DNA from 2 places in the Halalkalibacter sp. AB-rgal2 genome. Region 2 is predicted to be linked to the other one. Evidence: riboswitches for the same ligand, from Rfam matches in the RefSeq annotation. Region 2 holds a riboswitch; the other holds the start of a gene.
What was found. Region 2 has a riboswitch for S-adenosylmethionine ahead of mtnK (S-methyl-5-thioribose kinase). Riboswitches for the same ligand answer to the same signal wherever they lie in the genome.
Positions count from the first base shown of each region.

Region 1 (5,104 bases), on a different contig from region 2:
TGTTGATCCTCCTTTGGGAATGCTGCATATCATGAAGCGTATCCAGTGGATACACACTTAGTTTTAAGAAAATGGCAATAGTCTATTCTAGTGAGAAGTTGTTAATAATGAAACATATTGGTTGTGGTTTTACATAAATTAAGCAATACTAAGGATGAATAAATGAGAAAGGAATGTTTGTGATGGCAATAACTTTTTATCATTATCCAAAGTGTGGAACTTGTCGAAAAGCTAAAAAATGGTTAGAGGAAAAAGGGATAGAAGTGAATGATGTACATATTGTCGAAAATCCACCGACTAAAGAAGAACTAAAAATCATGGTGGAAAATAGTGGACTAGAAATAAAGAAATTTTTTAATACAAGTGGAAAGAAATATCGTGAACTAAATGTAAAAGAGAAATTACCAACAATGACAGAAGATGAAGCGTTAGAATTGCTTGCTTCTGATGGAATGTTAATTAAGCGCCCGTTAACGACTGATCAAAAGAAAGTGACGGTTGGTTTTAAGGAAGACTTATTTGAACAAAATTGGAAATAAGTTGTTTTTCTTTTCAACAGCATCACGTTATACTAAAGAGCATAGATGAAAAGTAGGAGGTTAACCATGAGTCAATTACCAAAAGAGCTAACGTATTCGAAAGAGCACGTATGGGTGAAGAAAGAGAATGGTCAAGTTCGAATTGGGGTCACTCATTTTGCGCAGGAAGAGTTAGGGGATATTGTATTTGCTGAATTGCCTGAAGTGGGTGATGAACTGACAGCTAATGAGCCATTTGGGAATGTAGAGTCAGTGAAAACGGTTTCGGAGTTGTATGCTCCAATTAGTGGACAAGTCGTTGAAGTAAATGCAAATTTAGATGATTCACCAGAGCTTGTCAATGAATCTCCATACGAAAAAGCATGGATGCTTATTATCAAGCCAAGTAAAGAAGCGGAGCTAGATGAGCTTATGCAAGCGGAACAATATGAGGAAATGATTAGTCAAGAGTAGAAATGAACAATACAGAGGTTTCAAAGGATCTAGGTTAAATCTTTTGGAACCTCTTTTTTATATGAATTCGGAAGCACAGCCGACGTTTTTTAAATGATTTGCTTTTCGTTATGATAAGTTAGCTTACTCTGGGGAAGCTATACGTAACTTTTGTATATATAAGGAGGTGCTTACGTGGAATTGGAATTTGTGAAGATTGATGTGACCAGTCAAGTGAAAGGTAAGTATGAAGATGGGAAGCTTAGCTTATACATGGGGGAAGCCAAGATTGGTCAAGTAATGGAAACAAACCAAGGCCTGCAGCATGAAATGGCTGAAGGTTTTGAATTTGACGCAGATAAAATATACAGATATGAAAATAAAAAGCCTAACGATGTTCAATCCTATGTAGAAAATTGTGATGAGGGCTGGTGCTAATTGTTCGCTTGATACAAGAAACTCACTTCATATCAGGTTTTTTAAAGGAGACAACGGTTTCTCTCATTGTATTTAATAGGCACTGATAAGGTTAAAAACCTTTATTAGTGCCTTCGTAATCCCTTATGGGTCATTAACATGTAAGGCTATTCACAAAATTGGCAAGAAATACTGATCAGCATTCATTGACAGCTGATTTTTTCCTATGCTATTATTCATAGGAGCTAAAAGATTAGTATTTTCATATAGTAAAACTCTTATTGCGAGAGGCGGAGGGACTGGCCCTACGATGCCCAGCAACCGATAAGGTGATAAATCATCTTATTAGGTGCTAAATCCTGCAAAGTGTTTACCACTTTGAAAGATGAGAGGAAGGACGAATGTATCATCCTTTCTGTCACGCACAGGAAGGATTTTTTTATTTTTAATAAATACGGTCTTTATATAAAGTATTATAAGAGGTTGTTCAAAAAGGGTGGCTATACCTTTTGATTGACCTCGAAGGGAAGTGGTTTTCGATGATTTCATTAAAAGGGATCAAGAAACGTTTTAATACGAAAAATGGACCCGTTCAAGCAGTGGACGGTGTCGATTTAACGATAGAGGAAGGTGAAATATTTGGTGTGATTGGCTATAGTGGAGCAGGTAAGAGCACACTGATCCGCATGCTAAATATGTTGGAAAGACCGACAGAAGGTAATGTCATTGTTGGAGAGCGTGATTTGTCCACTCTATCAGCAAAAGAATTGCGAAAGGCGCGTCAAGAAATTGGCATGATCTTTCAGCACTTTAACCTTCTATGGTCACGTACCGTACGAGGAAATATCGCTTTTCCTCTGGAAATTGCAGGTGTCGATAGAGCGCGAAGGAAAGAGCGAGTCGATAAATTAATCGAGCTTGTTGGACTTGAAGGTCGTGGAGATAGTTATCCTTCCCAATTGAGCGGTGGTCAAAAGCAACGTGTCGGCATCGCACGAGCATTAGCCAACAATCCAAGTGTGCTTTTGTGCGATGAAGCCACATCTGCTCTTGATCCGAAAACGACAGACTCGATTTTAGAGCTATTAGTTGATATTAATCAGAAGCTTGGTTTAACCATTATTTTAATTACTCATGAGATGCATGTGATTCGAAAAATTTGTCATCGGGTTGCCGTCATGGAAGAAGGACAAATTGTTGAAATGGGTCCTGTTCTAGACGTTTTTCGAAGACCACAGCAGAAAATGACAAAAGAATTTGTTAAACAAATTACCGAGCCAGAAGAGACCGTTGAGGCTTTAGCTTCCTTGGCGAGTGAACCAAATAGCCGAATGGTTCAATTAACGTTTGTTGGTGATGAAACAGAAAGCCCGCTTATTACGGAATTAATTCGAGCTTTTGATATTGAAGTAAACATTGTACAAGGTAAGATTACAAAGATTCAAAATGGTTCATATGGGACGTTGTTTGTTTCACTTAAAGGGGAAGAGCACATAATCAATGATGCGATTGCCTTCATCAAAGAGAAGAAGGTTGATGTGGAGGTGATCAAGAATGATGAATGATCTTCTTGAGGAAATTAAAGTCGATCAATTATGGGAAGCAACTGTTGAAACAATTTACATGACAACGATCTCCGTTGCCGTTACATTTGTATTGGGAATCATACTTGGTCTTATATTATATGTGACGAGTAAGGGTGGCTTATGGGAGAATGCCATTATCCATTTTGTTTTTAGTACGATTGTCAATGTATTTCGATCAATTCCATTCATAATTTTACTTGTGCTTCTCATTCCATTTACAAGGGCAATGGTTGGGACGATGTTAGGTGCAAATGCAGCTTTGCCTGCGTTAATTATTGGTGCTGCACCTTTTTACGCTCGAATGGTAGAAATTGCTCTTAGGGAAATTGATAAAGGGGTTATTGAGGCTTCACAAGCAATGGGCGCGTCCTCTTTCACGATCGTTCGCAAAGTATTAATTCCAGAGGCGATGCCAGCTTTGATCTCAGGCATAACGGTTACAGCGATTGCTCTCGTTAGTTATACGGCAATGGCAGGTGTTATTGCTGCTGGAGGACTTGGTCACTTGGCTTATTTAGAAGGGTTTCAACGTAATAATAGTATGATTACATTGGTGGCAACAGTAGCCATCCTGATTATTGTCTTTATCATTCAATGGATCGGGGACTACTTTACACATAAAACAGACAAAAGATAAGAGTGGGGGAAAGAAAGATGAAAAAAGTAGCGGGTTTAATTGCAGCATTAGGATTATCAGTTACATTAGCAGCATGTGGAAATGGAGCAGATGAGGATTCGTTAGAAACGTTACGTGTCGGTGCGTCAGCTGTGCCACATACGGAAATATTAGAGGCTGCGGCTCCTATATTGGAGGAGAAAGGGATTGAGCTAGATATTACAACCTTTTCTGATTATATTCTGCCTAATGAAGCGTTACTGGAAAATGAAATTGATGTAAATTATTTTCAAACACCTGGGTATTTAGCTTCGCAAATGGATGAAAATGAGGCATATGATTTTGTTAGTATTGGTGAAATACATTATGAGCCAATTGGTGTGTATTCAAAAGAATATAGTAGTTTAGATGAACTTCCAGATGGTGCAACGATTATTATAAGTGATTCGATTAGTGACCATGGACGTATTTTACCGATTTTTGAGCGCGCTGGTTTAATTGAGCTTAATATTGAAGATGGCGAGCTTGCACGTGTGGAAAACATCGTATCGAATCCGAAAGACTTAAAATTTGATGAATATCAAGTCGAAGCAAGAATGTTAGCACCTTCATTTGAAAATGACGAAGGTGATGCGGTCGTTATCAATACGAACTATGCCCTTGAAGGTGGAGTTGATATTGATGCTTATGGAATTGCTTTCGAGGGTGAGGATGTTCTCCAGCCAAACCTATTAGTTGTTCGTGAAGGTAATGAAGAGGGTGAATTAGTTCAAGCCTTGTATGAAGTGTTAACTTCAGAGGAAATTCGCGAATTTATTTATGAACAATACGATGGAGCGGTTATTCCTGTTCAAAACTAAATCAATAGACACTAGAAATGAAGCCACTGAAAAAGCTAATTTGTACTTTTTCAGTGGCTTTGTAATTCCCACATTTTTTTGAGAAGATCGGACTTTTTCAATGGCCTAGCGGTAGCGGTCTTTTCTTCATTAAGTTGTGCTGCGACTTGATGGAACGTCATTCCGTTATTTCCTTTATACTGACTTTATTCCGGTTATTACGGATCCTCGTTCCGCTATTTGGCCATTTACGCTTCGTTTTGCTCTTCTTTTGGCATATTAGCGGAATGACGTTCCGTTTCTAATGCAAAAGTAGAATATTTGTCTATTTAACGGAATGAGGTTCCGCATGGCACAAGGAAAAGATCGTTTTCTTTTCGAGGGTCCTTTTTCAGAGGCCTTCCACATTCATTTTCTGGTACTTCTTTCGTATATCATACAACCTCCCTGTAAATAATACAGATGTTTAAAAGACTAGGAGGGATGATAAAATGGATCAGCAACAACAGCAGGACCAACAGGATCAAAGTCCAATTCAAATGGCGTTACAAGATTATAAAGAAGGAATAGGTGTATTTACGAAAAAAATGCCTACGATAGCGAAGAAATATAATGCATTTACAGAAGCATGCTTTGAAAAAGGCACGCTCTCGAAGAAGGAAAAACAGTTAATCG
Region 1 is NZ_JBGUAV010000007.1:57,266-62,369, forward strand. It holds gene ACERJO_RS07730 (hypothetical protein) at 1-1, opposite strand, end outside; gene ACERJO_RS07735 (arsenate reductase family protein) at 183-539, shown strand; gene gcvH (glycine cleavage system protein GcvH) at 606-992, shown strand; gene ACERJO_RS07745 (YusG family protein) at 1,167-1,409, shown strand; SAM riboswitch class I at 1,664-1,780, shown strand; gene ACERJO_RS07750 (methionine ABC transporter ATP-binding protein) at 1,928-2,953, shown strand; gene ACERJO_RS07755 (methionine ABC transporter permease) at 2,946-3,611, shown strand; gene ACERJO_RS07760 (MetQ/NlpA family ABC transporter substrate-binding protein) at 3,629-4,450, shown strand; gene ACERJO_RS07765 (carboxymuconolactone decarboxylase family protein) at 4,921-5,104, shown strand, end outside.
Region 1: another riboswitch for S-adenosylmethionine. It lies ahead of ACERJO_RS07750 (methionine ABC transporter ATP-binding protein); the one in region 2 lies ahead of mtnK (S-methyl-5-thioribose kinase).

Region 2 (5,104 bases):
TATTAGCTGTATCTCCATTAGCTGCAATTCGATCTGCTCCGACAATGACGGCGTTAATCCCTTTTGATTTCATTGTATGTGCTGCCATATTGTCTGTAATTAGAGTGACGTTTACACCAAGGTTTTGTAATTCCCATGCCGTTAGTCGTGCTCCTTGTAAGACAGGTCTAGTCTCACAAGCAAAAGCATTTAATGTGATTCCTTGCTCCTTTGCAAGGTAAAATGGAGCAAGAGCTGTACCATATCGAGCTGTTGCAATACCACCTGCGTTACAATGTGTAAGAAGGGTATCTCCATCTTCAAATAAAGCTAAGCCATGTTCGCCAATCGCTCTACATACAGCTTCATCTTCTTCCTGTATAAGCTTTGCTTCATTTAATAGTAGTTGCTTTGCCTCTGATACAGTGCTGGCTGATTTAGTTACCTTAACAACCCGTCTAATAGCCCAAAATAAATTGACAGCAGTTGGTCTTGCTGATTCTAAGTAGGTGGCCTGTTCTTGGAGTGAAGCTAAATAGGTCTGGAAGTCATCTCCTTCAAATGCTTGAGACCATAAACATAACCCATAGGCAGCAGAAATACCAATGGCTGGAGCACCTCTTACTTTTAATTCAAAGATAGCATCCCAAATATCTTGTATCGCTGTTAACGTTAAAAATACGGTTTGCTGTGGTAATAGTCGTTGGTCTAGCAGTTTAACATGATTGTTATTCCATTCAACCGAACGAATCGGTTCTACTGCTTTTGTCATTGTGTCACAACCTTCTTTAGTTCATTAATGGATGTTATTTGTGATCGGTTCATAATAAGTGTTTTCCCTAATGTAATAGCAGAGCGTTTAACGTTCAAGCGTAATTCCTCATTTTCAATAGCTTCAACGTCTTCAACACCAGCTAATCCAATCATTCGACGAATCATTTTACAACCAGCAAAGCCAAGAGTATCTTGAAAAATTTGTTTAAGTACATCATCTAAGTAACCATCTACTTTCATAAATGAATCTTGACTATTGTCCTGCCATAATGCACCGAATTCTACATCAAATATGTTCCATGTTTCTATTAATACACTTAGTAAATAGTCTTGATACTCATTTCTTGTCTGATCATTTTCAATATGACCTTCTTGAGATAGATAGCTTAGTAGAATATTGGCAATAAAGGCGCCGATATCAAAACCCATTGGGCCGAAGTAAGCAAACTCAGGATCAATGACAACTGTTTCCTCAGTTGAAGCAAATATACTACCAGTATGAAGGTCTCCGTGAATGAGCGCTTCTCCTTTTGTTAAGAAAAGGTGTTTCAAAGAAGCAACTTCTCTTTTTAATGTCTTATCTGACCAAAGCGTTGTTTCGACAAACTCTCTTAATTTGCTCGGAATATTATTTGTGTCATGGTCAAAGAATGGGTCTGTAAAGACAAGATCTTCTGTAATTTTACAAAGCTCAGGGTTGTTGAAATGTAACGTTAATTTCTTCTTCTCTTGTTGATTCATCCCAAAATCAGAATGATAAAATAAAGTATGCGCTAAAAAAGTCCCGATATCCCGTGCAAGACGAGGATAAACTTTTCCTTCAATTAATCCTTTTCGTACTATTTGTAGATGAGATAAGTCATCCATGACAGTGACAGCCAATGTATGATCAGAATGATAAACGCGAGGCGTAAACTCTGGTACAACTTCATAGGCGTGTTTTAATGCTTCGCTTTCGATACGCGCACGATCAAGTGTTAATGGCCAACTAGAACCGACCACCTTTGCGTATGGTAAGGCTTGCTTCAATATAATTGATTTATTCGCTTCTTTATTTTGGATGCGAAAAACAAGATTGAGATTACCATCCCCAATTTCCTCAGCTTCTAAAACATCATTTTGTGTAAATAGACCGATTTGTTTACTATAGGCTATTGCCGTTTCAATTGTAAAAGGTTCATATCTAACAGTATCTATAGTCATCATCTTTCCTCCCTTTCGCTCATTCAAATGAAAAATCCTCTTGATTTATCAAGAGGATTGAAACAGAACTGTTCGTTCCTCTCATCTTTCAGAATGGATTTCATTCTGTTGGAAGTAGCACCTTCGCGTAATGCAGGTTGCCGGGCGTCATCGGTCCAAATCCCTCAGCCTTCTCATGATAAGAGTGTTATTCATAGTCATTTAATATACGGTCATGTTACACTTTTTCAATATAGTTTGTCAATTCAGATTGTTTGAAAAGTAAAAAGATTGACGAAAAAATAGAATACTGTCATAATTTTTAATTAATGAACGAATACATATCTGTTGATATATAGGTGGTGGCAAATATGGGTGAGGTACTAGCAACCTACCTAATAGATGGAACAACGAATATTGAAAAAAAAGCCGATTCGATTGCGGTTGGATTAACGGTTGGATCATGGACAAACCTTCCTTCAGTCGAACAAGAACAATTAAAAAAGCATAAAGGGCGAGTTGTTAAAACAGAAATCTTAGATGAAAAATCAGTCATAACGATTGGGTACCCAAGTTTGAATTTCACGAATGATATTCCGGCTATTTTGACAACGGTATTTGGAAAGCTCTCTTTGGATGGTAAAGTGAAATTAGTGGATCTTTCCTTTGGTGAAAATTTAAAGAAAGAATATCCTGGACCAAAAGTAGGGCTAGAAGGGATTCGTAAGCTTTCTGGAGCTTATGATCGTCCATTGTTGATGAGCATTTTCAAAGGGGTAATCGGCCGAGATTTATCTTCTTTGAAGGAACAGATGAAAGGTCAAGCACTTGGTGGTGTTGATATCGTCAAAGACGATGAAATACTGTTTGAAAATGAACGGACACCTTTAACTGAGCGAATTAGAGTCTGCAAAGAAGCACTCACGGAAAGTGAAGTGGAAACAGGAAAAAGAACACTATATGCAGCAAATATTACAGGCCGTACGTTTCAGTTGAAGGAGCAAGCAAAACGGGCTGTAGATGCAGGCGCAGATTTACTTCTATTCAACGTCTTTTCATATGGGTTAGACGTGCTACAAGAATTAACAGAGGACCCGGACATTCCACTGCCTATAATGGCACATCCTGCATTTTCAGGTGCGATGATTTCATCAACGGATTACGGTTTATCACCTTCTCTTCTTCTTGGAAAACTTTCGCGTATGGCTGGTGCGGATCTTGTCTTATTCCCATCTCCTTATGGATCTGTCGCGATGGCCAAGGAAGAAACGATTAAAATTGCTCGTGAATTGACCGATAAAGATCTGTTTCATCGGGCCTTTCCCGTGCCATCTGCTGGTATTCATCCTGGTCTAACACCGAAGTTATACGAAGACTTTGGGATCGATAGTGTGATTAATGCTGGCGGAGGAATTCATGGTCACCCTGGAGGGGCACCTGCTGGTGGAAAAGCATTTCGACAAGCAATTAATGCGGTTATGCAAGGTCAATCATTAAAGGATGCAGCCTTACATTCAGCGGAACTCCGTCAAGCAATTGAGCTTTGGGGAGGAGCGTAAAAAGAATGAAGCCTGTTATTTTTTGTGACTTTGATGGGACGATTACAACGAACGATAATATTATTGCAATTATGAAGGAATTTGCTCCTCCTGAGTGGAATGAAATCAAGGATCAAATTTTAGAAGAGACAATCTCGATCCAGCAAGGTGTCGGGCAGCTCTTCCGCTTACTACCATCTTCTTCGAAGCAACAGCTGATCGATTTTATTTTAGCTGATGCAAAGATTCGCGAAGGCTTTGACGATTTTGTCGCTTATACAAAGGAGCAAGGAATAGAATTGATCATTGTAAGTGGTGGCATTGATTTCTTTGTTTATCCTTTATTAAAGGCATATGAATTACCGGTTTATTGTAATTCGGCAAGCTTTGATGAGGAGACAATCAAAATTGAATGGCCTCATGAATGTGACGCTTTTTGTGAGAATGATTGCGGTTGCTGCAAGCCTTCTATTATTCGTAAGGAAGCAAAAGGTAGAGATATTATTGTCATTGGCGATTCGATAACCGATTTACAAGCGGCAAAACAAGCTGATTTCGTTTTAGCACGAGATTTATTATTAGAAAAATGTCAACAATTGAATCTGAAACATGCACCATTTGTTACGTTTCATGATTGTATAGAAATGTTGAACGAAAGGGGGCTCGAATCTTGATTTTGCATTGGAATGAACTTGCAAGTATTAAAAGAGAACTAGCAGTAAGAGATTGGTTTCCAGGAACGAGTGGAAATTTATCAATTAAAGTACAGGATGAGCCACTTCAATGTTTAGTAACGGTAAGTGGCAAGGATAAGTACAAAGAAACAAATGAGGATTTTGTTCTAGTTAATGAAGATGCGGAGCCTTTAACCGATGAAGGTAAGCCATCGGCTGAAACCGTCATACATTTAGAAGTGTATAAAAAGACAGATGCTGGTTGCAGCCTGCACGTACATACGCTAGATAATAACTTAATATCTGAGCTCTATTTTGAACAAGGATTTATTACATTCAAAGGAGTCGAGCTTATTAAAGCATTTGGAATTTGGGCGGAAGATGGTCAATTAACGATCCCTATCGTTGAAAATTATAGTGACCTTCCTACGCTGGGTAAGGCTATTAGTCACGTGATTGAACCCGACACAAAGGCCGTCCTGATTCGTAATCATGGTATTACTGTGTGGGGACGTAATGCGTTTGAGGCCAAGCGTCATCTAGAGGCTTGTGAATTTTTATTTTCATATCAAATGAAGCTGCTTCATGCAAAAGCAGCAAATTTAAAGGAGGTTATTAAAAATGGCAGTTATTAAAATTCGTAACACGAATGAAGTGATTCAAGGAACAGAAGAGGTGAAAGCATTTCTCGAAAGTCAAGAAGTATTGTATGAAAAATGGGATATGTCTAAGCTACCAGATCATTTAAAGGAACGCTTTGATTTATCAGATGAAGATAAGCAGGAAATTTTAAATAACTTTGATGACGATATTCGCTCATTAGGTGAACGTAGAGGCTATGTGAACTGGGATGTCATTTCGTTATCTGAAAGTACTCCTAATTTAGAGGAACTTTTGAAAAAGTTTGAGAACGTTCATACTCATACTGATGATGAAGTTCGTGCTATTACAGCAGGT
Region 2 is NZ_JBGUAV010000009.1:34,052-39,155, forward strand. It holds gene mtnA (S-methyl-5-thioribose-1-phosphate isomerase) at 1-751, opposite strand, end outside; gene mtnK (S-methyl-5-thioribose kinase) at 748-1,959, opposite strand; SAM riboswitch class I at 2,035-2,141, opposite strand; gene ACERJO_RS09340 (2,3-diketo-5-methylthiopentyl-1-phosphate enolase) at 2,307-3,494, shown strand; gene ACERJO_RS09345 (2-hydroxy-3-keto-5-methylthiopentenyl-1-phosphate phosphatase) at 3,500-4,147, shown strand; gene ACERJO_RS09350 (methylthioribulose 1-phosphate dehydratase) at 4,141-4,782, shown strand; gene ACERJO_RS09355 (1,2-dihydroxy-3-keto-5-methylthiopentene dioxygenase) at 4,769-5,104, shown strand, end outside.